DNA from 3 places in the Pseudoalteromonas distincta genome. Region 1 is predicted to be linked to each of the others. Evidence: predicted binding sites of a transcription regulator. Region 1 holds the regulator's gene; each other region holds the start of a gene.
What was found. Region 1 encodes LexA, which represses DNA repair genes until DNA is damaged. Its sites were predicted from a motif close to TACTGTATNNNNATACAGTA; they were not measured.
Positions count from the first base shown of each region.

Region 1 (10,548 bases):
AAAGTAACTGAGGAAGTAAGCAGTATTAAGGTATTTATAAGTGGTAAGCCTTGCCAGCCCATAGCTTGAGTAGTTTCGCCAGCAGGTGTTGAAACTAGCGGCCAAACGGCTTCAAAAGTAGGCCATAATACCTCGTTAGTCATTGCATTATTGCCTGCACCTCCAAGCCAAGGTACCGACATTACGCGTGCATAAAAAAGCGCACCAAAAAAGGCCATAAAAAACATAACTTCAGAAAAAATAAACCAGCTCATACCTTGCCTAAAAGAGCGATCCATTTGTGCTGAGTACAAACCTTGGTCCGATTCACTAATTACATTTTTAAACCAGCTAAACAACATATACACAAGTACAGCAATACCGGCATAAAGCAGATAAACCCCGCTACCACCTTCTTTACCTACACTCATAACAGTCAAGCCCGCCCCTACTGCAATAAAAAACAATGCAACAGCACCTACAATAGGCCACGGGCTTTGCTCAGGTACGTAATAATGCTCATATTCTTGATTCATTTTATTTACTCCTAGTTTCACACTAGTTTAAAAAGCTAGTTATTACTTGCCACCAGCTGTTCACTAATATCAAATACGGTATAAGATAAAGTTAATTCTTCAATGTCGCTTGGCAATGCGGTATCAACATAAAAAAGTAATTTAAATTCAAGCTCTTCCCCTGCTTTTAGAGGTTGCTGATCAAAGCAAAAACAAGCTATTTTATGTAAATACTTTGCCGCTTTACCTGGCGAGACTGATGGTACAGCCTGCATTACTTTATCTAGATTGCTGTTATTTTTAGCGCTAAACATTACCTCACGCATTGCACCGGGTTTTACCACTACACTGTATTCTTTTGATTTAACTTCAAACGGTGCACCACTTTGTGCGTGAGTAGTAAAGCTAACGCCGACTTCTCGGTTTTGTACTATTTGTGTACTTTGCTCTGCTTGCTCAAGCGAAGGCTTTCCATTAAGCCCTGTTACATCACAAAACACGTCATACAAAGGTACTAAAGCAAAGGCAAAGGCAAACATGCCTATGCAAATAAGTACCAAACGTTTGAGTAGCGGTGCGTGTGTCATTACTTAATTACCGGCGGCGTAGAAAAAGTATGATATGGCGCTGGAGAGTCAACTTCCCACTCAAGCCCTTCTGCTCCTTCCCATACTTTTGCAGGCACTTTATCACCGCCACGCGCGCATTTAATTACCACAGCTACAAACAACAATTGCGATAAACCAAAGGCAAACCCACCAATACTTATGATTGCGTTAAAGTCGGCAAATTGAAGAGCGTAATCGGGAATTCGACGCGGCATACCAGCAAGCCCTACAAAATGCATAGGAAAAAACAGTACGTTCACGCTCACCAGCGATAGCCAAAAATGCCATTTAGCCAATGTGATATTAAACATATTGCCCGTCCACTTGGGCAGCCAGTAATAGGCCCCCGCCATTATCGAAAATACAGCCCCTGTTACTAATACATAATGAAAGTGCGCCACTACAAAATAAGTATCGTGATATTGAAAGTCAGCAGGTGTAATTGCCAGCATCAATCCCGAAAAACCACCCAAGGTAAACAGCACAATAAACGCAATACTAAAAAGCATTGGCACTTCAAAAGTTATTGAGCCTTTCCACATTGTGGCAACCCAATTAAATACTTTTACTCCTGTAGGTACCGATATAAGCATGGTCGCGTACATAAAAAACAACTCGCCAGCGACCGGCATCCCAGTAGTAAACATATGATGAGCCCATACAATAAAGCTCAATAGTGCTATGGAGGATGTGGCGTATACCATTGAGGCATAGCCAAAAAGTTTTTTACGAGAAAAGGTAGGTATTATTGTAGATATAATGCCAAAGGCAGGAAGAATCATTATGTATACTTCGGGATGACCAAAAAACCAAAAAATGTGTTGGAACATCACCGGGTCGCCACCGCCTGCGGCATCAAAAAAGCTGGTCGCAAAATACTTATCGGTAAGTACCATAGTGACAGCCCCTGCAAGCACTGGCATTACCGCTATTAATAAAAAGGCAGTAATTAACCACGTCCATACAAATAAGGGCAACTTCATCCATGTCATGCCGGGGGCACGTAAGTTCACTATGGTTACAATCACATTGATTGCGCCCATTATTGAGCTAATTCCCATAATATGTACGGCAAATACAAACAATGCAGTATTATCATTACTGTATGTTGTGGACAGTGGTGCATAAAAAGTCCAACCAAATGCAGGCCCCCCACCAGGCATAAATAACGATGCCAATAGGATTAAAAACGCAAACGGCAAAATCCAAAAGCTCCAGTTATTCATTCTTGGCAATGCCATATCTGGCGCGCCAATCATAAGTGGTATCATCCAGTTAGCAAGGCCTGTAAAGGCGGGCATAACCGCACCAAACACCATAATTAAACCATGCACGGTGGTCATTTGATTAAAAAAGTGAGGATCGACCAACTGTAAGCCTGGTTGAAATAATTCAGCCCTGATCACCATAGCCATTGCGCCACCAATTAAGAACATGGTCAGCGAAAAAATTAAATATAAACTACCTATATCTTTATGATTAGTTGTGTAAAGCCAGCGTTTAAAACCTTTAGCTGGGTGATGAGCATGATGAGCTTCATTGGCGTTAGGTTGTTCTACTATGCTACTCATTAGTTCGCCTCCACTTTGGCATCAAGTGCTGCCTGTATTTGACTCGGTTGAATAACATCACCCGTATCATTACCCCACGCATTACGTTTATAAGTAATAACCGCTGCTAATTGCTTTATAGATAACTGTTTGGCAAATGCTTGCATTGCCGTACCGGGTCGTCCATGGATAACTACATCAATGTGATCTTTTATATCGCCAAGCACTATAGGACTGCCTTTAAGTGCAGGAAATACACCCGGTAAGCCCATGCCCGTAGGCTGATGGCACGCTGCACAATTAGCCATATATACTTGTTCGCCTAAAGTCATTAACTCTTCTTTTGGGAGGGTTTTATCAAGTAATGCGGCATCTGCCAGCGCAGCTTTCTGCTTCGCCTGCTTTGCATCTGCAAGCCATGTTTTAAAATCAGCCTCAGATTTAGCGACCACCACAACGGGCATAAAGCCATGGTCTTTACCACACAACTCAGCACATTGTCCTCGGTAAGTACCTTCTTCGTTTATGTTCGTCCATGTTTCGTTTATAAAGCCGGGGTTCGCATCTTTTTTAACTGCAAAATCAGGTACCCACCAAGAGTGAATAACATCGTCAGAAGTCATTAAAAATCGTACTTTTTGATTTATTGGCAGTACAAGAGGCTTATCAACCTCAAGTAAGTAGTTAGGATTTTTATCTGCAAGATTCGCGATTTCATCTTGCGGGGTAGATAAAATAGAGTAGAACTCTACATCTTCGCCCATATATTCATAATGCCATTTCCATTGCGAACCCGTAATTTTAATAGTGAGATCAGCTTTGCTGGCATCTTCCATTGCAATTAGGGTTTTAGTGGCTGGTACTGCCATAGCAATTAAAATAACAAACGGAATTGCAGTCCAAAGTATTTCTACTTTAGTGCTTTCGTGAAATTGGGCAGGTACAGCCCCTTTAGATTTACGGTGATGAATAAGTGCCCAAAACATAATTGCGAACACTATCACCCCAATCACACAACATATTATAAATATGGTCATGTGCAGCTGATATACATTATTGCTTATATCGGTTACGCCTTTGCGCATATTGTATTGGCTATTAGCCAAAACTGGGTGCGTAAAAACACATAATATAAGCCACAAGGTAGAGGTCAGTTTACCCATGTGACGGCTCCTTTGATGCTATTGCGAATGCAAAGCGAAGAGGCATACGGCTTAAACGCCAATTCGTTATTTTTATTTTTTTAGCCAATCTCATTTAATATTGATTGGTTTTGCTGCGCCAACAACGGGTTTGTGTATATTGTGTGTTCTCAAAACTAAAAAGCTGTGAGTTATTATTAGCTCAGCACATTAACAATTAGCTAAAAAACGAACAACAAGCAAGTTTTAGTATAAAAAACAATCAGGTGATATTGAATAATTAATAAAAATCGGTAATCAACTGGGCGACAGAAAGTTCAAAATATGAGCAAAACAAAGGGGTTTAACGCATTCGGAGGGGGAAGATATAAGTGCAAAAAAGTTTACAGCTTAAATAGTCAGTGGGCGGTTTACGCCCTATTTTTAGTACAAATTTTAAAACAAAAATGCGTACTAATTAGTACGCATTTATAAAACTGCTTGTTTAAAAGCTATTTTTAAAGTCACATCCAATCAGCGTTTCTTATAACGCCAACGGCTAAGCCTTCAATATTAAAAGACTCATTCTCAAGATCTACTTCAATAGAGTCAAAATCGTCGTTTTCAGCATGAAGTAATACTTTACGACCCGCTTTCTCAAGACGTTTTACAGTTACGTCTTCGTCTAGGCGAGCAACAACAACTTGTCCATTTTCAGCGGTTTGAGTACGATGTACTGCAAGTAAATCACCATCCATAATACCAATATCTTTCATGCTCATACCGTTAACGCGTAGTAAAAAATCTGCAGCCGGTTTAAACATTAATGGATCGATTTTGCAGTGACTTTCAACGTGCTCTTGCGCCAAAATAGGTGAACCAGCAGCAACACGCCCTATAAGCGGTAAACCTAATTGTTCTGGCTCTTCTTCTTCAATTAATTGAATACCACGGCTTGCACCTGGTTTCATTTTAATTGCGCCTTTTTTAGCAAGTGCTTTTAAATGTTCTTCAGCAGCATTGGCACTTTTAAAACCTAATGTTTGCGCTATTTCAGCACGTGTAGGAGGCATACCAGTGTCTTTAATAAAAACTTTAATTAGTTCGAGTATTTGAGCTTGGCGGTTCGTTAATGGTCGCATACAACTGGTTTTCCATACAGTACATTTAACTGTGAGTATATACAGTTAAATAAAAATCGCAAATTTAAATTAAGCCTTAAAATAGCTAAAGTAATTTCACTTGTGTACATTTTAGGGATATAACTAAAGCTAAGTTTATAAATGATTAAAAATGCAAAGGAGACATTATGAGTATTTGGTACCAGCCCATCACCTTAGAGCTGTGCAAGCAGTTAGAGCAAGGCGTTAATGGCCAAGGAACATTAATGAAAACTATGGGGATAGAAGTCACAGAAATTGGCGATGATTATTTGGTTGCCACAATGCCGGCAATTCCTGAGCATCATAACCCAATGGGCATGGTTCACGGCGGTGCTAACGTTGTACTTGCCGAAACAGTTGCCAGCTATGCCGCTAACTTTGTTGTCGATTTTACTAAATTTTACTGTGTAGGGCAGGAGATTAGCGCAAGTCATTTAAAAGCATCTCGCAACGGCACTTTAACAGCCACGGCTAGAGCATTTCATATTGGCAAACGTAGTTCAGTGTGGGAAATAAAAATTACAAATAGCCGCAATGAGCTGTGCTGCGTATCAAAAATGACCGCAGCAGTCGTAGAGCGAAGATAGTTACTTTTCGATTGGGTAAATGGTAATTTCCATACCCGCACCAATCGCAGATATACGCAATAATGTATCTGCATCTAAGGCTTGATTAAAGCACTTAGGAGAAGTCCCTGATTCAAAACCAATATCAAACGTTCTACGTGAACAGCTTAACCATTGCTTTAGCGCGTTACGCGAACACGATTCAATAAGCTCACATATATGGTTTATGGCTTTATCAGGTGTGCTCACCTCACCTGTAGCTTCAATACGCGCTAGTTGACGGTATTCGTCTTTGTCATAATGTAAAATCGTCGCGACTTTTTTCAAGTCCGCCACTAGCAAACTAATATCTTGCTTTGATTCAAGCTCAAGATCTACATTTAAAAATTGAATTTCCGACATCGTTTCGTATTTATCCTCTAATAATTTCATTGCAAACTTTAACGCAGTTTTACCGTTATACCAAATCAACTATGCTCTATTAACCACTTTATATGGATATTTCGCAGCTTTTAAGTATTTTTTAGCATTTAAAGCTAGCTGGATATCAAACATCCAGCTCAATTAAACAGATAAGTCATGTTAGGGATTTAAGTGTAATCTTTTTTATTTTTAAATGATTACAGTAAGCTATAGTTTAAACTGCGACAAAATGTCGCAGTAACTTATCCCATTAATGTAATAAACTAGCCTCTAAAAATAATAAGACTAAAACATGAATAAAAAAATATTTAAACATGCTCGCAAGTTACATAAATGGTTAGGTTATTTATTAGCACTACAAATTTTAGCATGGTTACTAGGTGGTTTCATTATGAGTGCAATCCCTCTTGATAAAGTTCATGGGGAGCATCTTGCAACACGTACTCTTAATAACCCATTTACGCAGGCTGATTATGTTGCCTCCCTTGACGATATTGCCTCTCAGGTGGCTAATCCAACACAAATAATTTTTGAGAACTTTTTAACTACACCACTTATTACTGTCTTTAGTAATAACGAGCAGCAAAGCTTCAATGGCATAACAGGCCGACCATTTGAACCGCCAACTAAAATACAAATTACCGCAAATGCTAAAGCACACTTACTTATTGACGCTCAAGTAACAAGCGTTGTACTACTAAAGCAAGGTACGCGGGAAGTCGGATATGAAACCAATGTTTGGCAGGTCCAATTTGACGACACTTTTAACACAACACTGTACTTGTCAGAAAATAACGGCAAAGTTGTCACCGTTCGCAGCACGCTATGGCGAATATTCGACTTTTTTTGGATGTTACATATTATGGATTACGATGAGCGAGAGAATTTTAATAATCCACTGCTTATTAGCTTTTCAGCAACCAGTGTACTTTTTTGTTTAAGTGGAATATTACTACTTATACAAAATATACGACTAAAACGATTTATCCGAATTAAAAATAAGAATAAATCAAAGTAGTCATATTGGTTTTTGAGAGCTAGCGCCCACTTATCAAAGAGTAAATAAGCCTAGGGCTTATTTTATTCCAAGTGCTTAAATCGACTCAAATGTCGCTTTAACATTTCGTTTTCGAAAATCAACTCATCACGCTCATCCAGCAATTGTAAAACTAAAGCTATTGCCGACCAATCTAACGAAAAGTCATGTTGGATACGGGCCGCTTTTTTAACTAAGGTCACTGCAGATACCGTAAATTGCCACTGCGTAACATGCTCCCCCTCAATTGGAACCGCAATATTATGCTCAACTAGCTCATATAAAATTGCTTCGCTAATATCACTACTCAAACATAGCTCTTTACTAGTAAGTAAATCGTCCTTTTGTGTCACGATAATTTGCATTATGGCTTGCTCCAGTTATTACGGGGATTAAAGTGAGCTTTTTCGGCTAATTCTTCCCAAAGTTTTTTACTGGTATCATCAACAGATGTTGGATTAACAATTTTAAGCACAGCAAATAAGTCACCTTTAGCTTTTTTACTCATTAATCCCTTACCTTTAATACGCAAGCGTTGACCAGACTGACTATTAGAAGGAATAGTTAATTGGATATTACCTGTCAACGTAGGTAAATTTAGCTTTGTACCAAGAGCCGCTTCCCATGGTGCAAGAGGGACAACTATATTTAGGTTATGACCCTCAACATCAAATAATGGGTGAGGCACTAAACTAATTTGTAAATACAAGTCGCCATTTTGCCCATTCGCTGACCCTAATCCGCCTTGCCCTTTTAGTCGAATTCGCTCGCCATTTACTGAGCCTGCAGGAATTTTCACTTTAAGTGATTTTTTAATTTCAGTGACACGGCCACTGCTGTCTCGCTGCGGTAACATAAACTCAACAGGCTTCACGGTATCAACTAAAGTCTCTTCAAGAAAAATTGGGAACTCTATTTCCACATCTTGTCCTTTTTGCGCGCGAGCGGCGTTACTTCTGCTCTGCCCGGAACGATCGAATCCACCAGCTCCGCCAAACATTGAATTAATAAAGTCAGAAAACTCTTGGTCGGTTTGAGGATCGCTTTGCTGATAATTACTTTGCGAAGAGGCATTGTTACCACCATAATGGCCTTGCTGTTGACGAGCACGATTTTGTTGGTGACGACGTAACTCGTCGTATTTAGTGCGTTCTTCTTTGTTATGGATGACTTCGTAAGCTTCTGCTATTTCTTTAAACTTATCTTCTGCTTGAGGCTCTTTGCTTACATCTGGGTGATATTTTCTGGCTAACTTTTTATAAGCTACTTTAACCGCTTTATCATCTGCATCAGGCGATATTCCAAGCACTGCATAATAATCAACAAATTTCATTTGCAATCCAAATCCTCATATTGAGTAAGCTTTAAGCATACTCCTTAACGGGTAACCTTGTGTGGTTAAAATACGATAAATAGTGAGAAATAAATGAATAGTGAAAATAACTTTGAGTAAAAAATTAATCAGGCACTTTTTATTAATATAAGCGTAGGCCTTAAGTTAACTTTATCTTTTATCTTCAAGGCTTTAAACTGCCTATTCCTGTAGTTCACATTTGTGATGGATATGACTCGATTTATTCTGGCCTTATTGGCTTGTTGTGTGTGCGTTTCGGTATCAGCCGAACAATTTACCCGTTTTTCAACGGCTAAAAGACATTTAATTAAAACCCTACCTGACAACGCCAAAAGCATTTACTGCGGCTGTGATATTAAAAAAGAAGGCAAAAAACTCATTCCTGATCCTTCTAACTGTGGTTACATTCCTCGAAATACACTTACCCGCTCAGGCAAAGTAAATGTGCGAGCACTACGCATTGAGTGGGAACATATTGTTCCGGCGTGGGAATTTGGTCATCAGCTACAATGTTGGCAAGATGGCGGACGTAAAAACTGCCGTAAAGTAAGTGCTAAATTTAGAAAAATGGAAGCTGATATAAATAACTTAGCGCCAGCTATTGGCGAAATTAATGCCGATCGCTCTAATTATCGTTTTGGCATGCTTAGCGAAAACGCCACACAGTATGGTCGCTGCGAAGTAAAAGTAAACTTTAAGCAACGTGTAGTTGAACCGCCTGTCTATGCACGTAAACGTATAGCCGACACTTACGCTTACATGCAGAAAACATACGGTTTAAAAATCTCTGATAAACAGCAAAAGTTATTTAATGCGTGGAAAAAGCAAGCATTCGCAGATACAAGTAGTGCGAGCAAGCTCTAAGCTTTAACACTCATTTACATAAATCAAAGTTATAAATGTTGAATAAACGAGCGAGTGTTGTAATATTTTAAACAACTTATTTACAAAAAAAGCCCTTACCTATGTTTAAAAATAATAAAACCTCGCTTGCCATTTTCACTGCATTTGCGGGCTTTGCTTTGACCGGTTGTGGCGGCGGCGGTAGCGGTATCGACTCAGCCCCTGTAGTTACAACACCTGTTAGTAGCAGTCCAACATGGACTGCGGGTGTATTTGAACCCTCTAACGATTTAAAAAACTTTTGCGAAACCCCGCGTACGGGTAATGATCCCTTTAATAACAACGAGCCTTACCCAGATCAAGCAGGTTCTGCCCTTTACGAAAAACTCTGGCTTCGCTCTTGGAGCGACGAAACCTACCTTTGGTATGATGAGATTGCCGATAACGATCCTGAAAGCTTTGCCACAGTAGCAGATTATTTTGCCCAATTAAAAACAGAGCAGCTTACCGACTCAGGTGCAAAAAAAGATAACTTTCATTTTTCAGAACCTACTGAAGATTACTTTCAAGAAGCGCAATCGGGCGTTACTTCTGGTTACGGTATAAATTGGGCGTTTATTGGCGATACAGCCGACCGTATTTTACGCGTCGCTTATCTTGAAGATGATTCACCTGCAAGCCAAATAGGCTTTCAACGTGGTGATACTGTACTTTCAGTTGACGGTGTTAGCATTAATACCAATACACAGTCGGGTGTAGATACGCTTAACGAAGGCTTATTTAGCCCAACTAACGGCGACTCACATACTATTGTTGTACGCAGTAACGATGGCGCCGAAAAAACATTTAATGTAACCGCTGGCAATATTGAACAAACACCGGTTCAAAATGTTAAAACGATTACAACCGTAAATGGTTTAAGCGTGGGTTACATGCAATTTAATAGCCATATAAGCATTGCCCAAGAAGGGCTTATTGATGCGGTAAATAAGTTTAAAACCGATGGTATTGATGAGCTTGTAATCGACTTTAGATATAACGGTGGTGGTTTATTAGCACTGTCGGCACAATTGGCTTATATGGTTGCCGGTAATGCCAACGTTAACAACCGCTTTTATTATCAAACTCAACAAAACGATAAACAACCCGTTGATTCACCTTTTCCATTTATTGATGAAGAAATAGATTACTCTACTTTTTTTAGCACAGGTGAAAACCTACCTGATTTAAACCTATCAAAGGTTTATGTATTAAGCACATCAGGCACCTGTTCGGCATCAGAAGCTTTTATTAATGGTTTAAAAGGTATAGACGCAGAAGTTATTTTAATTGGCGACACAACCTGCGGTAAGCCCTATGGCTTTACCCCAACTCATAACTGCGCAACAAC
Region 1 covers NZ_CP040558.1:3,254,662-3,265,209, forward strand. The annotation lists gene FFU37_RS14635 (cytochrome c oxidase subunit 3) at 1-515, opposite strand, end outside; gene FFU37_RS14640 (cytochrome c oxidase assembly protein) at 551-1,081, opposite strand; gene ctaD (cytochrome c oxidase subunit I) at 1,081-2,673, opposite strand; gene coxB (cytochrome c oxidase subunit II) at 2,673-3,815, opposite strand; gene lexA (transcriptional repressor LexA) at 4,298-4,915, opposite strand; gene FFU37_RS14660 (PaaI family thioesterase) at 5,083-5,523, shown strand; gene FFU37_RS14665 (hypothetical protein) at 5,524-5,904, opposite strand; gene FFU37_RS14670 (hypothetical protein) at 6,218-6,943, shown strand; gene FFU37_RS14675 (chaperone modulator CbpM) at 7,006-7,326, opposite strand; gene FFU37_RS14680 (DnaJ C-terminal domain-containing protein) at 7,326-8,294, opposite strand; gene FFU37_RS14685 (endonuclease) at 8,526-9,179, shown strand; gene FFU37_RS14690 (S41 family peptidase) at 9,281-10,548, shown strand, end outside.

Region 2 (10,548 bases), 980 kb from region 1:
CAACACTAGCATGCTAACCACTGCAATTGAGAAGCTGCATCTATCCATAGTGCAGGCTGAGTCAGGACAGCGTGGTTATTTATTGACAGAAGAGGCTGATTATTTAACGCCGTACTACGATGCTGTAGGCCAAATTGAAGCGCAAACAGGTCATGTCAAGTCGCTTCACTCTGAGATTGACGGTCAAGCTGAGCGTATAGCCCAGTTGTTAGTTCTTGTAGATAGTAAAATTAAAGAGTTAAAACAAACTGTAAACCTTGCGCTAGATGACAAAGAAAGACGTGCGTTGTATGTATTAAATACGCATAAAGGAAGAAAGCTTTATAAGCAAATTAGAGAGTATGTTAATGAAATTCAAGACCGCGAATTACTCTTTAAAGTAAGCCATTTTTCTAAATTAGCACAGATTAAAAATGAAGCTAAAATTACATTCGCTATAACAGCAATAACGAGTGCGTTACTGATTATTGGTATGTTTATTATGACGCGCCTTAATTTAAGAAATGCAGCACAATATCGTTTTGAGCTTGAAAAACAAAACGAAACATTAGCAATGAAGGTTTCTGAGCGGACACAAGAGCTAACATTATATTCAGATGAATTGAGCCGTAGTAACCGAGAGCTTGAAGAGTTTGCTTTTGTAGCAAGCCATGATTTACAAGAACCTCTTAGAAAAATCCAAGCCTTTAGCGACCGTCTTGAAACCATGTTTAAAGATGAATTGGGTGAAAAGGGGATGGATTACATTGGGCGCATGAAAAATGCAGCGCAGCGTATGTCTAATTTAATAAACGACTTATTAGAGTTTTCGCGAATTACAACGCGTGGTAAAGATTTTGATGACACGAATTTAAATGAAGTTGTAGCTGATATATTAAGTGATTTAGAGATAGCGATAAAAGAGTCTGAAGCACAAATTGATGTAGATGATTTGCCAGTTATTCAGGCAGATAAAAGCCAAATGCAGCAGCTGTTTTTAAATTTGTTGTCGAACGCTGTTAAATTTAGGCGTCCCAACGTAAACCCACACATAAAAATTAGTTATCAAGATGAAGATATTTTCAGCTCTGATCATAATACTCATTTAAGTTTTCAAGTTATTACCATAGAAGATAACGGTATTGGTTTTTCACAAGACTATGCCGATAAAATATTTGTACCGTTTCAGCGCTTGCATGGACGCTCACAATATAAAGGCACGGGTATTGGCCTTTCTGTATGTAGGCGTATTGTGGAGCGCCACGGCGGAACAATTACAGCCCAAAGTAAAGACGGTGAAGGTGCAACCTTCATTATAAAATTACCAGTGGAAGCTGAGCTTTTCACATTGCAAGGAGAGGCTTAAATGCCCTATTCAAAAGTAAAACCGATTACTATTTTAATGGCAGACGACGATGAAGATGATCGTTTGTTAACACAAGATGCCCTTGCTGAAAGTCGTGTACTTAACGAGCTTCATTTTGTTGAAGATGGCGTTGAGTTGCTTGAGTATTTAGAGCGTAAAGGTAAGTTTGAAGACAAAGCAGTTTCGCCGCGTCCTGGACTTATATTACTTGATTTAAATATGCCTAGAATGGATGGCCGTGAAGCGCTTGAAGCTATAAAAGGAAACCCTAACTTAAAGGGAATTCCGGTTGTTATATTAACTACGTCTAAACAAGAAGAAGACATGGTTAAAGGGTATAACTTAGGTGCTGCATCTTACATTACAAAACCAGTAACGTTTGATGGTTTGGTTGATTTGATGAAAACGCTAGGAAAATACTGGGTAGAATTTGTAGAGCTACCGACAACATTTAACGATTAATGGAGATTGTATGTTAGATAAAGTGACTCAGTTGCTGCTTGTAGAAGACGATGAAGATGATTACATACTCACCTGCGACTATCTGGACCAATTGGATTCACACACGTTTAACATTCAATGGATAAGCTCTCCAGAGCAGGCAATTGCAACGCTTAGTAAAAATGAGCACGACATTTGCCTGCTTGATTACCGCTTGGGTGCATCGAATGGTTTAGATGTATTAAAAGAAGCAATTGCCAATGGCTTTAGCGGACCCATTATTATGCTTACCGGGCAGTCAAACGACGAGTTAGACTCGGCGGCGCTTGATGCCGGTGCAGTAGATTACTTAATTAAAACAGAAATGAGTTCGAGCCGCTTTGCACGTGCTATTCGTTATGCTTTGGCACGTAAAGATGTTGAAGGCGAGAGAGTAGAGCGCTTAAAAGCTGAAGCCGAAAACCGTTCAAAAGATCGATTTTTAGCTCATTTGAGCCATGAGTTACGTACTCCTCTATCGTCTATTTTAGGCTACACCGAACTGTTAATGCAGAGCGATTTTAGTCAGCAAGCTGAAAATGAATTGGGTGTTATTTATCGAAATGGTAAACACTTATTGAGCTTGTTAAACGACGTACTCGATTTGTCAAAAATAGCAGCCGATAAACTGGAACTTACCCTAAGCGAAGTTAACCTTGATAGCATGCTTGCCGATGTATACACGCTAATGCGCGTATCGGTGCTTGATAAAGGTCTTACGCTGCGCTTTGAATCTCATCAGCCATTACCTTTGGTTGCACGACTTGATGCAACAAGAGTTCGTCAAATTTTAATAAATCTAATAAACAATGCGGTTAAATTTACCGATAAAGGCGAAATTGTTGTTAATGCGTGGACGCAATGGGTTGATGATCGCGAAATGCTATTTTTTAGCATTAAAGATTCAGGTATGGGCATTGCCCCTGAAAAACAAGAACTTATATTTAAGCCATTTGAACAGATAGCTGATGTAGAATCACGCTCTGTAGGTGGCGCGGGCTTAGGTTTGGCAATATGTGCTGAATTGTTAGCGCGTATGCACGGTGATATTAGTTTGCACTCTGAAATAGGCAAAGGTTCTACATTTACGATTTCGGTATATCCAGGTGATATTAGCGAAGTAGAACGACAAGTACTTAATTTTAGTAGTGCCCCACAATTACAAAGTAAATCGGCTCCATGCAAAGTGCATGGGCGAGTATTAGTGGTTGATGATTTACGTGATTTACGCATGCTAGTTGGTCATATGATCAGTACCTGTGGTGCGCGCGTAGATTATGCCGAACATGGCCAGCAAGCACTTGAAAAAGTACGCATAGCAGATGCGTATAAAGCGCCTTACGATATTATTTTTATTGATATTCATATGCCTGTAATGGGCGGCAAGGAAGCTACCATAGAGCTTAGAAAAATGGGCTACAAAGGCCCAATAATTGCGCTCACTGCCGCTACTATGAAAGGCATACATGAGGAGCTTGCTGCACTTGGTTTTAACGATGTAATACCAAAGCCTGTTGATAGCGCGGCTTTATATCAATGTTTGCAAGATTACTTGGTAGCGCCAGAGCATGCACCGCAAGCTAAAGATATAAATTGTAGTAATGGCTTAACCGAGAAAAAGCAGCGCTTTTTACTTGTGGAAGACGATCACGATGCAGCGCAAATTACGCAACTACTTTTAGAAAGTTTAGGCGTTGAAACCGTCATTGCGTCTAGCTGCGCACAATGTTTGCAAATACTTAATCACGACCAGCAATTTAATAAGGTATTGTTAGATATGCATTTACCTGATGGTCGTGGCGTTGACTTAGGTCAGCAAATTAATGAACGATATCCTGAATTACGTTTAGTAATTGTAAGTGGCGCAGAGCCAGATCCAAGAGAAATAAAAGATTTAAATATTGACCGAGTTTTACTTAAACCTATTAATTTGAGCTTACTTGAAACGCTTATTAGCTAGGGCCTGTTTATCTTTCGAGGTTAAATTTACAGCAGTTTGTTTGGTATTTAGGCAAGGCAGAGTCTATGTAGTGTGGTTATTCCCCATAAATAGGCGATAACGTAGCACAAATGCCAAATATGCGCTGCCCGAAGGGTTCTGCCCAGGGGCTATTTACTCTTTGTTGCTCGGTTTTTACTTAGCCCACTAGGTTACAAATCTCGCGCCGCGATTAAATAGCCCCTAGATTGAACAAATTTTAATCCTGAAAGGTCAACAGGTCCAATAACTGAGACATTATTTATATGCATTCAATAAAGTTAGTATCTGAAGAATTAACACCATCAAAAGTAGTGTGTGTTGGGCGTAATTATACCGCACACATTGCAGAGCTAAATAACGAAACGCCAGATCAAATGGTCTTATTTAATAAGCCAAATAGCGCAATTACTAATACGTTATTTGCAGCTCACAACGGCGATACGCTGCATTATGAAACCGAGTTGTGTTTTGTAGTTAAAAATAAAAAATTTGTAGGTGTTGGACTCGGCCTTGATTTAACTAAGCGTACTGTGCAAAGTAAATTAAAAAATAAAGGGCTTCCATGGGAGCGCGCTAAAGCGTTCGACGGCTCTGTAATTTTAACTGATTTTGTAGCGCTAACTGATGCAATGAAGCACTTTACCTTTGAACTTAAAATTAATAATGAAGTGATTCAGCGAGGTGATACTCATTTTATGCTGCACAACCCTGACTCAATTTTACAAGAAATTAGTGAATTTATGAGCTTAGAAGACGGTGATGTAATAATGACAGGTACACCGTCGGGCGTAGGTGAGGTAACAGCTAAAAGTATTTTTGCAGTGGCGCTTTATGCTAATGATCAGTGTTTGCTTGAGCATCAGTGGCAAGTAAGTAAAAATTAATGACTTGCTGTTGGTAGTGTTTATCAAAGTCAGTAAAGGTGGTTTTAAGCCAATTATGCTGACTTTGTTGATACTCAGGCGATTGAAGTACACTATTTTTTAATGCGCGGTTAATTTTTTTAAGGGCTTGCTCTGCAAAATTATTAGGTGCTTTAGCCGCACAACCTATTGCTCCTCTTATAAATTGAATATCATTTTCTGCAATTGGCACACTTTCTATATTCGTATACTCCCCTTGTTTATTAAAGTAATCAGCCATAAACGGGTAATCAATTGAGTAGTCTAAAAAGCCGTGACTCAAGCGTGCTATAACAGCCTGACTTTCATTTTCGCTACTCCAACTTAACGAAGACTCTTTATCTCGTTTTGTATTTTCAATAATTGTATTAATTTTAGTTGTAAATTTACGAGCAGCCGCTTGCCCGTATACATATTGCGGGTCGGTTAATAAATTAATAAGGTGAATAGGCGAGCCGTGCTTTTCTTCTAATTGCGGCTTTAGCTCTTTAGTCGTGATAATTGAAAATGGGGGATATACCGTTGTTGGATTTGAGTAGTTAAGCTGTTGGTTATTATTTTTTTTATAAATAACACACGGAAAACATACATTTTTTCCTTCATTTAAATATTTATTTATACGCTGCTGAGGAACAATTAAGCGGGTATGTTTTACATCAGTTATGGTTCTGATGAGTTGCTCGGTTAGGTTGTCGCAAATTCCACCTTGTGGTGCACTTTCGCTTTTAGTTATATGAAAAGGGGGCGTGTAACTTTGCAGCCAAATAATTTCTTCTAGAGGCTGTACTTTTTGCTCAACGGCGTGCGCGTTAAATACAATTAATAAGCAAAATGCATAGTATCCGTTTTTCAGCATTGATAAGTGTTCGTTGAATTAAGAAAACTTAATAAAAGTATAGTGTTGGTTGTAGTAGGGTCAAATATTTTAGTAAAAAGCAACCTCATTCAAGGCTGCTTTTAACTCATACATGCTTAATAAGGCATCGGATGGTTTCTAAATATGGTGTTAATCTCACTAAGAATTTCGTCGTTTAGCGTTATGCTAAATGCGTCTATATCTTCCTTTAATTGAGCTATAGATGTTGCCCCAATAATTGAAGAAGTTACGCCATCTACTTGGTTACACCATGCTAAGGCTAGTTGTGCTGGAGTAATATTGTTTGCATGAGCCAGATCAACATACTGCTTAGTGGCTTGCTCTGCATTGGGTGTATCTCTAAAAATACCGTTACGCTGCATGAAGGTCCAACGAGAACCTTCTGGGCGAGCACCGTTTAGGTATTTACCCGTTAATAAACCGGCCGCTAAAGGCGACCACGGTAAGTAGGCAATATCTTCGTGTACACATTGTTCTATTAAATACGGCCAGTCTTTAGCGTGCGCTAAGCTAAACTCATTTTGAATAGATACCATACGCGGTAAGTTATGCTCTTTGGCCAAACTTAAAAACTGGCTTATACCCCATGGCGTATCGTCAGATAAACCGCAGTGCTTAATTTTACCTGCTTTGACACATTCATTAAGGTCTTCTAGAATATCAAGCATACTAGCTTGTTGCTCTTGTGTATTTACGTCGGTAAATTTAAGAGTGCCGGGCCATTGTCTGCCAAAGTGAGGGGTAGAGCGGTTTGGCCAATGTAGTTGATATAAATCGATGTAGTCTGTTTGAAGTCGCTTAAGTGAATCATCCACGGCTTCTATTACTGTTTGGCGAGTAATATTGCCGCCATCACGTACCCACGATAATCCATTGCCTGCAATTTTTGTAGCTAGTACCACTTCGCTGCGCTTTTGCTGATTACGCGATAGCCAATTGCCAATAATTTCCTCGGTTTTACCATAGGTCTCTGGCGAAGGAGGTACAGCATACATTTCGGCTGTATCAATAAAGTTTACGCCTTGCTCTAGCGCGTAGGCTATTTGTTCATCAGCGTCGCTTTGAGTATTTTGTTTACCCCAAGTCATACTCCCTAGGCACACTCGAGATACGTTTACGCCACTGCTACCTAGTGGGTTGTATTGCATAAAAATTCCTTAACTAAATTAGTTTTGAGCATGGCTGATTAAAGCCGATAAAAGAGGCTCGGAGATTGGGGCTTTTTGCCCTGTAGTAAAATCAAACATTACAACTTTAGATGCACCCGTAGTTGTTATTGCTTTTTGTGCATGGCTATAAACGGTGTAGTTCATGGTAAAGCGATCTGTTTTAAGATCTGTAATTGTAACGCCTACAGTGAGTGTGTCGGGAAAAGTTACTGGGCGTTTATAGCGAACGTTATTTTCGCTTATTACTGGGCCCACACCGTTTGGGCTTATTGTGTCGAACAGATTTATTTTATTTAAAAAGTCGATTCGGGCTATTTCAAAGTAACGTAAATACACTACATTATTTACGTGTTGTAGCGCATCCATATCAGCCCATGCTACGGTGATATCGGTATGAATAGGGTGCTGATCTTTAAACGTTTGCATTATTTATTGGCCCTTGATTTTCAAAGTACTTAGATTATCAACATGGTGTTACGAGCTCAAGGTAATTAATGGCATGTTTTTTTTATAAGATGATTGTACCTGTTTAATTTTAGGTCTACAGTTAAATTACACAGACACACAAAAACACACACAAAGGTAATAATATGCAGAATATAATTAATTGGTCCTTAGCTTGTTTGGTTTTTATAGCCTCTTTTACCTGTTACGCGATGGGGAATGAATCTGGCGCTATCATTTTAATGTTGGCAGGATTTTTATTTGAGGTTATGTATTGGCTACGTGGTTATAAGAGATCGGAGGACAATAAACACTTTTTTTAATCGTTAACTAGGGCCTGTTGACCTTTCAGGATTAAAATTTGTTCAATCTAGGGGCTATTTAATCGCGGCGCGAGGTTTGTGACCTAGTGGGCTCGATAACTGCTCCTGCGTTATTCTACTGACTTACATCCCTGTAAGAATAAGTAAAAACCGAGCAACAAAGAGTAAATTGCCCCTAGGCAGAACCCTTCGGGCAGCGTATGTTTGGCATTTGTGCTACGTTACCGCCTATTTATGGGGAATAACCACACTACATAGGCTCTGCCTTGCCTAAATACCAAACATACTGCTGCAAATTTAACCTCGAAAGATAAACAGGCCCTAGGCTTGCTTATCGCATGTGATTCAATAATAATAACTGTATAAATAACCAGTTATTATTGTGGTGATGAAGAAGTTTATTCACATAGACATGGATTGCTTTTATGCAGCAGTAGAAATGCGAGATAATCCAAAACTTGCATGTGTACCGCTTGCTATTGGAGGCAATAGCCGACGAGGCGTGCTCTCAACCGCTAACTATATAGCTAGAGAGTATGGCGTACGATCGGCTATGTCGAACTATCATGCTAAACAATTATGCCCCGATTTAGTTATTGTCCCAGGGCGCATGGCTGTATACAAAGAAGCTTCAAACCAAATACGTGAAGTATTTAGCCGCTACACAGACTTAATTGAACCCCTTTCTTTAGACGAAGCCTATCTAGATGTAACAGACAGCACCGCATGTAAAGGCAGTGCCACACTTATTGCACAGCAAATAAGAGCCGATATTTACAATGCTACAGGGCTCACTGCATCAGCAGGTATTGCACCGATTAAATTTATTGCCAAAATAGCCAGTGACGAAAACAAACCGAATGGTCAATTTGTCGTTTTGCCTGATGAGGTTGATGACTTCTTAGCGCAATTACCGCTGGGGAAAATTCCAGGAGTGGGCAAAGTAACGCTCGAAAAGCTAAATTTAAAAGGCTTATATACCGGCAAGGATGTACGTGAAAAAGGCGTTAACTGGATGCAGCAACATGTGGGGAATTTTGGTGTGTCGCTATATCAAAAATGTGCAGGTGAGTATGTTGGTAAAGTATCCACAGATCGCATAAGAAAATCGCTGAGTGTTGAACATACCTACGAGTACAACAAAACAAGTTTGCAAGAGTGCTTAGATGAGCTGCCAAGGTTGTTAGAGGAATTAGTTTTAAGGCTGAATAAACAGCAGTTACAAAATCGTATTAATAAATTGAGTGTTAAGGTGAAGTTTGCAAATTTTGTAGTGACCTCAGCCGATCAGGTATATCACGAGCTAAATACAGAAATATTTGTTCAACTACTTACTAAGGCCTACCAGCGAGGGCTACAACAGCCTGTAAGATTACTTGGCATAGGCGTTGGGATTAAAAACGAGCCAGAACAAAACTTCCAACTTAGTATTCTCGATTAAGCTGTAAAGCCTGTAACTCCAAGTTGCCATTTATTGACAGGTTATGTGATTAGCTCATCGCTCCTTGCTGGTCTTCAATATTTAAATCGACGATAATAGGGGCTTATGTTTTCTAACAGGACCTTATTTATGGCATACCCTCAAGCGGTTAGTGCAAGCCTTGAATGCACATCTCATGATGCGCTTATTATTATTAGTAATGACTTTTCTCAGTTACCAAATAACTCATTACGTGATGCTATTTTAGCTCAAGCAAACGTAGATTCTCGCATCGGTAAGCAAGTTACTTTATTAGTAATTGAAAACAAGCGCGTTGTACTTGCGCCAACCGGTCCGTTAAATAGAGATTACGACGACGTGCGTCGTTATTTTGATGCTGCTAAATTAGCAATTAACGAAGCAAAAGCGTCGGGCTGTGTTAACCCTGCATTATTTTTACCAAATTTAAATGGCGATAGCCGTTATCAGCATGCTTTAGAAGTTGCTTATTTAGGCGCTTGCCAAGCCTTATGGCAGCCATTAGAAGCGCGTGAATATCACGGTGAAAGCATTGAACCAATTACACAGATTGGTTTAGTTGGCGCAAGCGAGCAAACTATTAAAGCTGTTAATGCAATTGCAGCTGGCCAATATGCAGCGCGTGACCTGTGTGGCACTGAACCTGAGCGTATGGCTCCCCCACGTTTTGCTGATTACTGCGTTGAATTGTTTAAAGGCTCAAACATTGCAGTTGACGTAATTGATGATATTGCAGCTATTGATAAAAACTACCCAATGCTAAGTACAGTTGCTCGCGCATCGTATGCAGTTGAGCGCCATCACCCACGTGTTGTCAAGCTTGAATATGTACCAGAGGGCGAAATTACTCGCACACTTATGTTTGTAGGTAAGGGCCTTGTATACGATACAGGCGGTGCAGATTTAAAAGTAGGCGGCCATATGGCAGGCATGAGCCGTGATAAAGGCGGCGCAGCTTCTGTTGCGGGCTTTATGAAAGCCGTTGCTGATTATCAGCCTAAAGGCGTTAAAGTGGTATCGTACTTAGCTGTTGTTCGCAACTCTATTGGCTCAGATTGTTTTGTGCCAGATGAAATTATTACTAGCCGTGAAGGTGTTCGTGTACGTATTGGTAATACCGATGCAGAAGGGCGTTTAGCAATGGGCGACCTGCTTAGCGAAATGAAAGATTTAGCTAAAGGTGAGATTAATCCAACGTTATTTACTGTAGCTACATTAACGGGTCATGCGGCACGTGCAATGGGTCCTTACGGTGCGTATGTTGAAAATGGTCCAGCTCGTAGTGCTGGTGTCTCACGTCAAATAGCTGACCTTGGAGATTTGTGGGCCGATGGCGCTGAAGTATCGCGTTCACGACGTGAAGACTACGACTTTATTAAACCACGTACGCTAGCTGACGATGTCTTATCTAGCAATAACGCAGCATCTGCCGTTACTGCTCGTGGACATCAGTTCCCTATGGCGTTTATGGCTATTGTTGGTGGGCTTGATAAGCACGGTAACGACTCTGCACAGCCTTTACCTTATGTGCATATGGATATTGCAGGTAGCGGTGTTGAAGACGGTGA
Region 2 covers NZ_CP040558.1:500,915-511,462, forward strand. The annotation lists gene FFU37_RS02230 (sensor histidine kinase) at 1-1,345, shown strand, start outside; gene FFU37_RS02235 (response regulator) at 1,346-1,807, shown strand; gene FFU37_RS02240 (hybrid sensor histidine kinase/response regulator) at 1,818-3,785, shown strand; gene FFU37_RS02245 (fumarylacetoacetate hydrolase family protein) at 4,070-4,690, shown strand; gene FFU37_RS02250 (ABC transporter substrate-binding protein) at 4,641-5,564, opposite strand; gene FFU37_RS02255 (aldo/keto reductase) at 5,681-6,733, opposite strand; gene FFU37_RS02260 (acyl-CoA thioesterase) at 6,752-7,180, opposite strand; gene dinB (DNA polymerase IV) at 7,910-8,962, shown strand; gene FFU37_RS02270 (M17 family metallopeptidase) at 9,092-10,548, shown strand, end outside.
Region 2: the regulator LexA is predicted to act here: its motif matches at 7,878-7,897, upstream of dinB (DNA polymerase IV).

Region 3 (10,548 bases), 1.4 Mb from region 1:
TGATTTTGCTGAAGAATACTATGGAGATACTGAGTGTTCTTCTAGTTTAAAGTTTTCAGAATATCTTAAATACGTATTTGAAGTTATTGATACAAAATAACATTTATAAACAGCAATGTGACAAGTTGCTTAAACGGAAAAATAACAATTGGCCATCGCCTCGCGATTATAGCCAACCATTATTTTCAGCTTAGCAAGGAGTTGAGGCTGTAGAGTTACTCTTGTTGAAGAAAATAGACTGTTTTATGGGTTCCAAATGCATTACCTAATGCTTTAAAGACGCTTAGAGTAAATTACAGGAACTCATTTTTTAATTGAATTTTGCTATAGGTCTTATTCTACAGTCTAGTAGGCGTACCGAGGAGTTTTCAAGTTTGGCATACTTATTTGATGATAAAAAAGCAGATGCATTTTTCCATAGGCATTATTCTTTATTGGTTAATGAATCTGATATGGGGTGTGTTCTAATTGGGGCTTCTGCGATCGATCAAGAACTTACTTCACTATTCGACACTATTACTCCAAATGATGCCAATACTAAAATTAAAAAACGCATTTTTGATGGTCGTGGGGTTCTTGGTGAATTGTCATCTAAACTTGACATCGCTTATTTGTGTCATTTGATTCCAAAAGATCTCTATCTAGCAGTACATGAACTAAGAAAACTAAGAAATTTGATTGCACACGAAGTTATGGCTTTCAAATTTGAAAACCATGTTGATGAAATTTACACCATTTTTTCTCAAATGAACGGCAATCTTATCCGTGTAATGATGAACACTAGCGAAACTGTTTTAATAGAACAAGCTGTATCAAAAATGCTAGATTTAAACCATCCTATTGATATGACAGAAAAGATCTTCCCTAATAGCAATGAAGCAATAAATTACCTTTTAGAAAACCCTGATTTAATTAAAAAATTAAATTCACATAAACTAAGAATAGCTTTTGCAATTGGCATCTCATTATTAGGTGCTAGTGTGGTGTTTCGGAAAAACCTAGCATCTAAAAAATTCTCCCAGTAAATTTTTAAGGTAGCCACTATCTGTTTCTAACACTTTCCTGACATCAACGAACACTCTTCCTTTCATGAACTATGCTCTAAATAGTATAAAATATATTAATTAGAGCGCATTCCCATGAAAATAATTACCTCCGTAATATTTATAGTTTTGATAATTTATTCCCAGATTTATGATTTTCAACAGAAGATACTTTATATAAGCGTTGATACATTAAATTTGTTACAAGGCCCAGATGAGTCTGTCGTTATTTCATTTGGTAAAAACGACAACGACTTTCATGCATTTGCGATAAAAAAGAAAGATATGAAGCAGGGTGTTGAGTTTGTATCAAAATCAAAAAATAATGCTAACTTTTTTGTATTTGGTGATCTTGATGGTGAGGCGCTTGTTAGATCTCAACAGGCCGAAACTTTTGCAAAAGTTAAAGTGTTGAGTGTTGATAAAGAAGCACAAAAAGCCATATTTGAAGTTGAAGCTAATTTACTAAACATAAATACGAATGAGCTTAATGAATTAGATAGAACAAAAGTGATTGTAAAAGAGAAGCCTTTTTTAAAGCTTATGTAAGTAGTAGCCTAACCTAGTTTTAAGTTAACTCTGTGCATTCTAATTGATTGAGTTACAACACCTTCAATATTGTACTGGTCAAACTTAGTTAGTTTAACAGGACTGTGGTCAGAGCTAGCTGAAAGCAATAAATTGTTTTTTAAGTCAGCAACTTTACAAATAAATTGACCATTTAAGCAGGCTACGATTATATCGTAATTTTTAACTATTTTTGCTCTATCAATAATGAGTACATCGCCATCAAATATCCCAACGCCTTCCATACTTCTACCGCTAGCGCGGCCAACAAATGTTGAATTACTTAAAAAGTTAGCATCGATTGTTTTCTCTAACTTATTTACTTCAGGGCCAATTAATACATTTTGAATAAGCATATTCTTTCTTAAAGCTATAACTAAGCTAATTATAGCTTTAACTGTATATAAAAGCAGTGCTCATGCTTCATTGCAATAAAGATAAGTGACAAAATATGTTTTTAATGTTTGAGGTAAAACAATGTCTAATAGTGTAAGAGCGAGAAAAGCGATTCGCAAAATATTCGATGGCAAATATATAGACGCTCCAATTACAAAAGAGGAAGTCGATTTGCAGTGGGATTTTTTAACGGTGATGAAAGTTCAAGAGCATAGGTTGATAGAAATTATAAACAATGAACAAGTAGATAAGAAGTTACTACAAAAAATTTATGACGCATTAAACATTTACGATGTAGCTTAAAAAAGCCCGCATTTAGCGGGCCTTTTGTATCTTTATTTGGTAAAAGAATAGATATTTTATTGATAAAAATACAACAGATTTATAAGTTACGCTTCAAGTTAGACATTTCTGTTATTTGATCGACTACGGATTTATATTTGTTGAATGATTGGAAGGCATTAGCCATATCTTTACCTGATTTAACAATCGAGTTTAAGTTAGCACTATTATGCATGTAGCTATAGATATTAGAAGCTACAAGTTCTGTCTCTAAATTACTCACTAATTTAGAGACTTCCGGCGATTTTGTCTTTTCTTTGAGCTCATCTAATAGCTCTGTAATTTTATCTTTATGCTTGGTATTTTCATTTTCTAGTTTTTTAACTTCAGCATCTCTATCTTGAATCATAGTGCTCAAAGCTTTTACAAATGAGCCCATTTCGTCAGCACTACCAGCTAAACGATTAAATATGTTAAGAAAAGTGGCAATATCTTGGTTATCAGAAAAATTTGGATATCTAATTTTATGGTCAATCTCGCTCCAGCCTTCTTCAAAGATTGTTCGAACTTGAACCTCAGTACAAACCTCTAGTTTTTTATATGGCTTGTCTGAGAATATAAAGTGAATTGAACGATAACCAGCTTTATGATGCTCTACATTCCAATCACTAAAATCGTCATCTTGATCACCTTTACGAATATATACTGTAATATTTTCTTTTTTTTCCCATGTTTCATCAAGTGAATCAATTATTTCGAAACAGTCTTGTTTGAATAGATGTAATGCGCGAATACCTATTAAATCAGTAATTTCATTAAAATAATTTTCAACAGATATAGCTAGATATTTTTCTTTGTAATAGCCTGAATCTTTTGTAGTTTTACGAATGATTTTTACCATCAAGTGCTCAGGATCTTTAATTCTCCAACGAACAGAGTGAACATTATTAAAGCTTTGAATTTTTTTTGCGTAAGAATCCGCAAGATCTTCAAGTCCCTGTACTTTTGATTGATGGTCAGCACCAATTGCTTGTATTAATTCCCAGTCAAGTTCGCATTTTTCAAAATCTTCGGCAGTAATATTGTGTCGCGACAAAAAAACGTCTAATTCCATCTCTGCAATATTCATGTTATTTCCTTATTTTCAAAGTGACTTACCCGTAAATATAACTTTTCCCACCAACGTGCAATTACCATTAATCGGTATTAGTTGCTCTGGCCAGTTGGGGTTGGCGGCTTTTAGGAACTTGTGGCCATTTTCAATAATGAGTTGTTTAAAAGTAGCTTAGTTATCGTTTAGGTGGGGCTAGTACATACGAACCGAGAAAGTACTTTGCTTCAAGGTCTACAAACCCACATCATGCTCATTAAACTTAAGTACCATGCTCACGTATTTTAAACTCTAAAGGATCTAATTTTATTTGTACCTAATATTACTAGAAACTATACATAAAAATGCTTAATATTGTAAGATTATTTCAATGACACTTCCTATTTATAACAATGAAATCATTAATAAAAGTTATTATTTATTGCTCACTTTTAATCTCACATAGCGCCTTAGCTGGACTGGCTAAAGTTCAAGTAAATGGCTTTGACCTTGAATACGAGCTAGCTGGTAAAGGTAAACATACAATTTTACTTGAAGCGGGCGGTTCTGCTGGTTTAAGTGATTGGGACCCGGTTTTTGAATCACTTACCAAGCACGGTAAAGTTATACGGTATTCTCGTATTGGTAATGGTGATTCTGCACAAGTAAAGAAAAACTATAGCTCAGAAGAATATGCAGCTGAGGCTGTATTATTACTCAAAACACTGAAAATAGAAGAGCCTGTTGTGTATGTTGCGCATTCTTATGGTGCTTATATTGCGCGTGTATTTGCTGCAACATACCCTAATCATATTAAAGCGTTGATGTTAATTGAGCCTGCATCAGAGCACGATGTAGATATTATGCGCGCGATTGATTTGCCACGCGCTGAAAAAGAAATTGCAGTAATAAAGCTCGACGATATGAAAAATGGAATGTCGAATCAGTATTTAGATTTTTGGGCAAAACGCTCGCTACCTAATTATCCACAAATTACTGATATACCCGTGACAGTAATTGCCTCAGTTAAAAAGTATAAAAAGCCATCTGTATTATTTTTTACCGACAAAGCGCGTGAAATGTGGGGCGACTTACATTCAAAGTGGGCTAATGCATTTCCTCAAGGTGAAATAGTAATAACAAATAAAAGCTATCACTACCCGCAAAAAGATGAGCCAGAAATGGTTGTAGCCCAAGTAGTTAAGTTACTTGAACGCACTAAATAAGGTGTTGGTTTGTTTGCTGATTGTATAAATACCAATTGCCGTAAATTAGTAATTTGGCATTAGACTAAAGTCTATAGGTTAGATTTATTCACTTATTAGGTTTGTTTTAATCGTTTGTCGGTTTTGTGTTAATTCTCTAAAGTTCAGTTGTCGGCAACAAGCACGGCTTAACTAATACCAATTTTATTAAAACATGATCATTTTAGCTAATTAAATAACTCACTAACTGCGTTAAAAATTACTTATATAGAACGACTATATTTCATAATTTTTGCCTTGTTATTAAGCTATTTTCTTGACGCTAAAAAAGCTCACTAATTTAAACAATTGGCATAACAGGACTACGACCATGAAACTTACTCTTATCAAAACTATCGCTCTTAGCTCACTACTTACATGTTCAGCTGCTGCAATGGCTGAGCAAAGTGATTACAAATTAATGGTTATTGAAACTGCAACAGCGCCACAGCCACTTGAGCAATCATTTAACAGCTGTGCACTGAATGTTAAGTCAAAAAATTATGCAGAAGCTGAAACAATTTGTACTAAAGCAATTGCGCTTTTAAAAGACGCAGATGGCCCTAAATTTAAAGTACGCCAACTTACGTCATTCGCATTAAGCAACCGTGGTGTTGCACGTTTAAAAGCGAACAACGACACTGCTGGCCTTGCTGATTTATACGAAGCAAACCAAATGTCGACAAGTACAATGGTATCGCACAACTTAACTCGCGCTAAAGAAGAGCTTTCTTTATAAGCACTTTATAAACGCTTTTATAAAGTGCTTACCAAAAGCATGTAATAAAATAGCGAGAGTAAAAAAGCCCATGTTAGGTTAATTCCTAACATGGGTTTTTTTGTTTTATTTAACGCGTGAGTTAATACTTTAAATACGTTAACAGAGTAGGGTGTATTTATAATTAATATTTTGGGTATGCTTGTTTAGGCTACGCGAATATAATGCGAGATAACCGTATAAAAAATAATAACCCTTCTGCTTTGCTTATTTTGAGCAAGGCATCATTAAATAAATATTGAGATTTAAACCATGGCACCAGGAACCAGCCTAAGCGTACTTGAAATAAGTGCGATATTTTTATCAATTACCGCGTTACTCACCTATGTAAACCATCGCTTTATTGGCTTGCCAACAACCATTGGCGTTATGGTTATTTCGATGCTTTTATCTATCGGCGCTATATTTTTGGGCTTTTTAGGGTTTGATGATCTTATAGATTACGAAGTGAGCTTGCTCGATCAGTTAGATTTTACTGAAGTTTTGCTCGATGGCATGCTCTCAATGCTGCTTTTTGCTGGGGCGCTGCACGTAAATGTTAGCGACTTAAGGCGCTATAAATTGCCAATAGGTATTTTGGCCTGTGTTGGTACGTTGCTATCAACGGTTATTATTGCTGGTGCGCTTTATTTAGTACTTCCTTTGCTTGGTTTTGATTTAGCGTTTATTTGGTGTTTACTATTTGGCGCATTAATTTCGCCAACCGATCCGATTGCGGTAATGGGGATTTTACAATCTGCGGGTGCGCCTAAAAGTATTGAAACCGTGATTGCGGGTGAATCGTTGTTTAACGATGGTATTGGCGTGGTTATTTTTGTGCTTTTATTGGGTGTTTTATCAAGTGGTGATATTCCTACAACTTATTATGTAGCGCACACGCTGGCGGTAGAAGCCGGTGGCGGTATTGTTTTTGGTTTGGTATTAGGTGGTATTTTATATTACTTACTTAAAAGTATTGATAGTTACCAAGAAGAAGTACTCCTTACTTTAGCGGGCGTTATTGGTGGTTATGCACTTGCAAGCCATTGGCATCTGTCGGGCCCACTTGCAATGGTAATGATGGGGCTAATGGTGGGCAATCATGGTCGTAGTATGGCTATGAGCGATAAAACACGCCACTACGTTGATTTATTTTGGGAACTGATTGACGAAATTTTAAATGCCATTTTATTTGTACTCATAGGGCTTGAAGTCGTCATGATTGCATTTTCGAGTAATTTGTTTATTGCTGGTGGCTTAACAATTTTAATAGCGTTAATGGCACGTTTAATTGTTGTGGGTATAACAACCACTACATTTAATAAGCAATTAGAGTTGCCATCTGGCGCGTGGAAAGTTTTAACCTGGGGTGGCTTGCGCGGTGGTATTTCGGTGGCACTGGTATTGCAATTACCTGATGGGAACGAGCGCGATATTTTGTTGGCTCTTACTTATGCGGTTGTGGTGTTTTCTATTTTAATTCAGGGTTTGAGTATTGGTAAAGTAGCCAAAACTATCCGTTAAATATAATTTTTTTAAAAAGCGTGTGAAATAGCTGTATTTCACACGCTTTTTATTTTTCTTATAAAAAAAAGGGCAATTAAAACGTAAAGCTGAGCTGCACACCGCTGTAAATATGTTCTTGTGCTTCCCAGTAGTCGCCATCTAATTGGCGTGCTCGAGTAAATACTTCTATTTTAAATGGCTTAAAGTGATAACCCGCTCCTATACCTGCGTAACCGTCTATGTCGTTGTTCGATTTTTCTATTTGGTAGGTGTTATCGCCTCTATCGTTTTTAAAGGCGAGTTCGAACAGATCTAAGCCAAGCTCGGCGTATATAAAAAAGTCATTAAAATAACCAAGCTTCATGCCATTGTCCCACGTTATAAATTCTTCTTGCTCGCCTTGTTTATTATCGATTACAGCCGCGCCAATTGCGCTTGTAAAAACAACACCAAAGTTACTGTAATTTTGTTTAACCATCATTTCTACACCCGCAGATGTAATGCTGCTATCGCCATTAAATTCTGATTTTATAAACATACCGGTGTTAGGCATGTCATTACCGAGCAAAAGCCTTGCGTTAGCATTTTGGCTAAATGATAAAAGCGTGCTTAATAAAACAAAAAGAGAAAGTATGTGTTTCAAAAAAGTTAACCCATTAATGATGAAAAGTTACCAGAGCTGTAATTATAAATACATGACTTAGTATTGCATGTAATTAAATGTACAAATTTGTTTGATAGTTACTCAGCTATGCCAAAGTAAGGTGTTTAAAATAAAACCAACTAAAAAAAAGCATAAATAATTATATACATTTTAAAACGTAAAGTAGCGATTTTAGGCACGATTGTTGATGCGTAAGTTATTTAAATATATAGAAAAAGTTTAAACGTATTAGACTAAGGTCTATAGGTTAATTTTCTTCACTTATTAGGTTTGTTTTAATCGTTTGTCGGAGTTGTGTTAATTCTCTAAAGTTCAGTTGTCGGCAACAAGTACGACTTAACTTACAGGAAATTAATCATGAAATTTACACTTATCAAAACTATCGCTCTTAGCTCACTATTAACATGTTCAGCTGCTGCAATGGCTGATCAAAGTGATTACAAATTAATGGTTATTGAAACTGCAACAGCGCCACAGCCACTTGAGCAATCATTTAATAGCTGCGCACTAAATGTTAAGTCAAAAAATTACGCTGAGGCGGAAGCAATTTGTACTAAAGCAATCGCACTTTTAAAAGACGCAGATGGCCCTAAATTTAAAGTACGCCAACTTACGTCATTCGCATTAAGCAACCGTGGTGTTGCACGTTTAAAAGCGCATAACGATACAGCTGCACTTGCTGATTTATACGAGGCATCAAAATTGTCTAACAGCTCAATGGTATCGCACAACTTATCTCGCGCTAAAGAAGAATTATCTCTATAAGGTCTTTTATAAAGTGCTTACTAAAGCATAATATAAAATAGCGAGAGTAATAAAGCCGATGTTGGATTAAACCCCAACATCGGCTTTTTCGTGTTTATTAACTTTGTATTGTGTTAATACCAATCCGCAATAATACATAATCATTTTGCGGGGCTAAACGTGTCGCTACCTGCGTTAAAAAATTCTCATTTAGAACAACCAAATAGCGAATTTTTTGCCTAGCTATCAACACGTTTTTCCATCCTCAAAATAGATCACTTAATTAAGCGAATTGGTATTATTAAAAAATAAAAAAATGTATTTTGCTATTTATTGTTTAGTGATTTTCATGGTTTTTAACTAATTGTAATTACTAAGTATTTTTACAGGTGTTAGACTAAAGTCTATAGGTTAGATTTATTCACTTATTAGGTTTGTTTTTATCGTTTGTGGTAATTGAGCTAACACTCTAAAGTTTAGTTGTCGGCAACAAGTACGACTTAACTAATTAGGAATATAATCATGAAATTTACACTTTTAAAAACCATCGCTCTTGGCTCATTATTAACTTGCTCAGCTGCTGCAATGGCTAATCAAGGTGATTATAAATTAATGGTTATTGAAGACTCTGTAACTGCAGCACCCGCATTTGAAAAATCATTTAATAGCTGTGCTTTAAATGTTGAAGCAAGAAACTACGAAGAAGCAGAAGCTATTTGTACACAAGCTATTGCATTGCTTAAGCAAAGCCATGGTCCGCGTTTAAAAGTACGTGAACTTACATCGTTTGCATTAAGTAACCGTGGTGTAGCACGTATTAAGGCTCAAAAAGACACTGCTGGTATTTCTGATTTATATGAAGCGGTTCAAATTTCTAAAAACTCACTTGTAACACATAACTTAACTCGCGCTAAAAAAGAGTTATCTTTATAAGAATGCTTGTATAAAGCGCTTATAATTTAGCGAGAGTATAAAAGCCCATATTAGGTAGCACCTAATATGGGCTTTTTTGTATGTTTGAATAACCGTAGTTACCTATAAATACACTTCTTTTAATAAAACAGTTTTACTGAATAATAGTGTTTTTAAAGGTGATTTTTAGAGCCTTACGTGACTAATTTATATTGGTAAGTACTTGTTAGCAAAAACATAGATCTATAAATATAGAAACATAGGTAAAAATATAGTTTTTTAGCATGATTCAACTGTGCAGTAAAACGGGATTGTTTTATTTAAGCTGTTGTTTTTAATTGATAATAAAGCCTAATGTCTTTGACTTTAGCCTGTTTTTATTTAAAAATCGAAGTAATATATATTTTATAGCATTGACGCCACGTGGATGCTAATCACTGTTTTGTGATGAATAGCTAGATATGGCTTTTGTTTTATTTTTAGTCCCACCTCAATATTACTAAAAATTAAACAGGGAATAGAGTAGTTATTAACTTGCGCAATAAAAATAAAAAGCGCAAATAAAGGGATTTAAAAATGCAATTTAAACTAAAAAAAATAGCTGCCTTGTTATTCGGGGTAGGTATTAGCGTTTCTGTATTTGCCGAAGATATAGAACTATACGTAAATCATAATGTTGAAACCGACGAAAACCCTCGTGTACTTATTATTTTTGATACTTCAGGAAGTATGAAAACTAAGTTGCCTAATGGTGGACCTAGAAAAATTGATGCTGGTATAAGCGCGATGACCCAATTAGTAAATGATAACAGCTCGATTGATTTTGGTTTGATGCGTTTTAATGGCAATGATGGTGGCTATGTTATGGCTGGCCTAGGCTCCTCACATGACAAAATATTGGGTCAAATAAAAAAGCTGCCTGCTAGCGGGAATACACCTATCACTGAGACCTTATGGGAAGCTTACCTATATATGACGGGGCAGACGGTTTGGTATGGGCAAAATACGGACAAACGAGATACTACGATTGAGAGAGAGCAAAGTGGTACTGATATACCTCGTTATGTTTCTCCTTTTCAACAGGCTGTTGGTGCAGATGAGCGTTGTGATAACTCAATTAGCTTAATATTAATGACTGATGGTGATCCAACACAAGATATTACTCGAAATGATGATATCAAATCATTATACAAATCTACTTTTGGTTCATATCCTAGTACTACAAGTAATAGCTATTTAGCCGCTTTAGCTCAAATAATACACGGTACAAGAGATGTTGAAGTTGACTTGTACGAGACTACGCCAGAGGTTGCCGATACGGGGCGAGTTTTTACTATCGGTTT
Region 3 covers NZ_CP040558.1:1,891,360-1,901,907, reverse strand. The annotation lists gene FFU37_RS08475 (hypothetical protein) at 1-100, shown strand, start outside; gene FFU37_RS08470 (thioredoxin domain-containing protein) at 375-1,025, shown strand; gene FFU37_RS08465 (hypothetical protein) at 1,140-1,592, shown strand; gene FFU37_RS08460 (LexA family protein) at 1,601-1,966, opposite strand; gene FFU37_RS08455 (hypothetical protein) at 2,088-2,309, shown strand; gene FFU37_RS08450 (RelA/SpoT-related domain-containing protein) at 2,389-3,417, opposite strand; partial or broken gene FFU37_RS20540 (S24 family peptidase) at 3,433-3,678, opposite strand; gene FFU37_RS08440 (alpha/beta fold hydrolase) at 3,792-4,604, shown strand; gene FFU37_RS08435 (hypothetical protein) at 4,954-5,361, shown strand; gene FFU37_RS08430 (cation:proton antiporter) at 5,653-6,903, shown strand; gene FFU37_RS08425 (hypothetical protein) at 6,980-7,528, opposite strand; gene FFU37_RS08420 (hypothetical protein) at 7,907-8,314, shown strand; gene FFU37_RS08415 (hypothetical protein) at 8,816-9,226, shown strand; gene FFU37_RS08410 (pilus assembly protein) at 9,782-10,548, shown strand, end outside.
Region 3: the regulator LexA is predicted to act here: its motif matches at 2,006-2,025, upstream of FFU37_RS08460 (LexA family protein).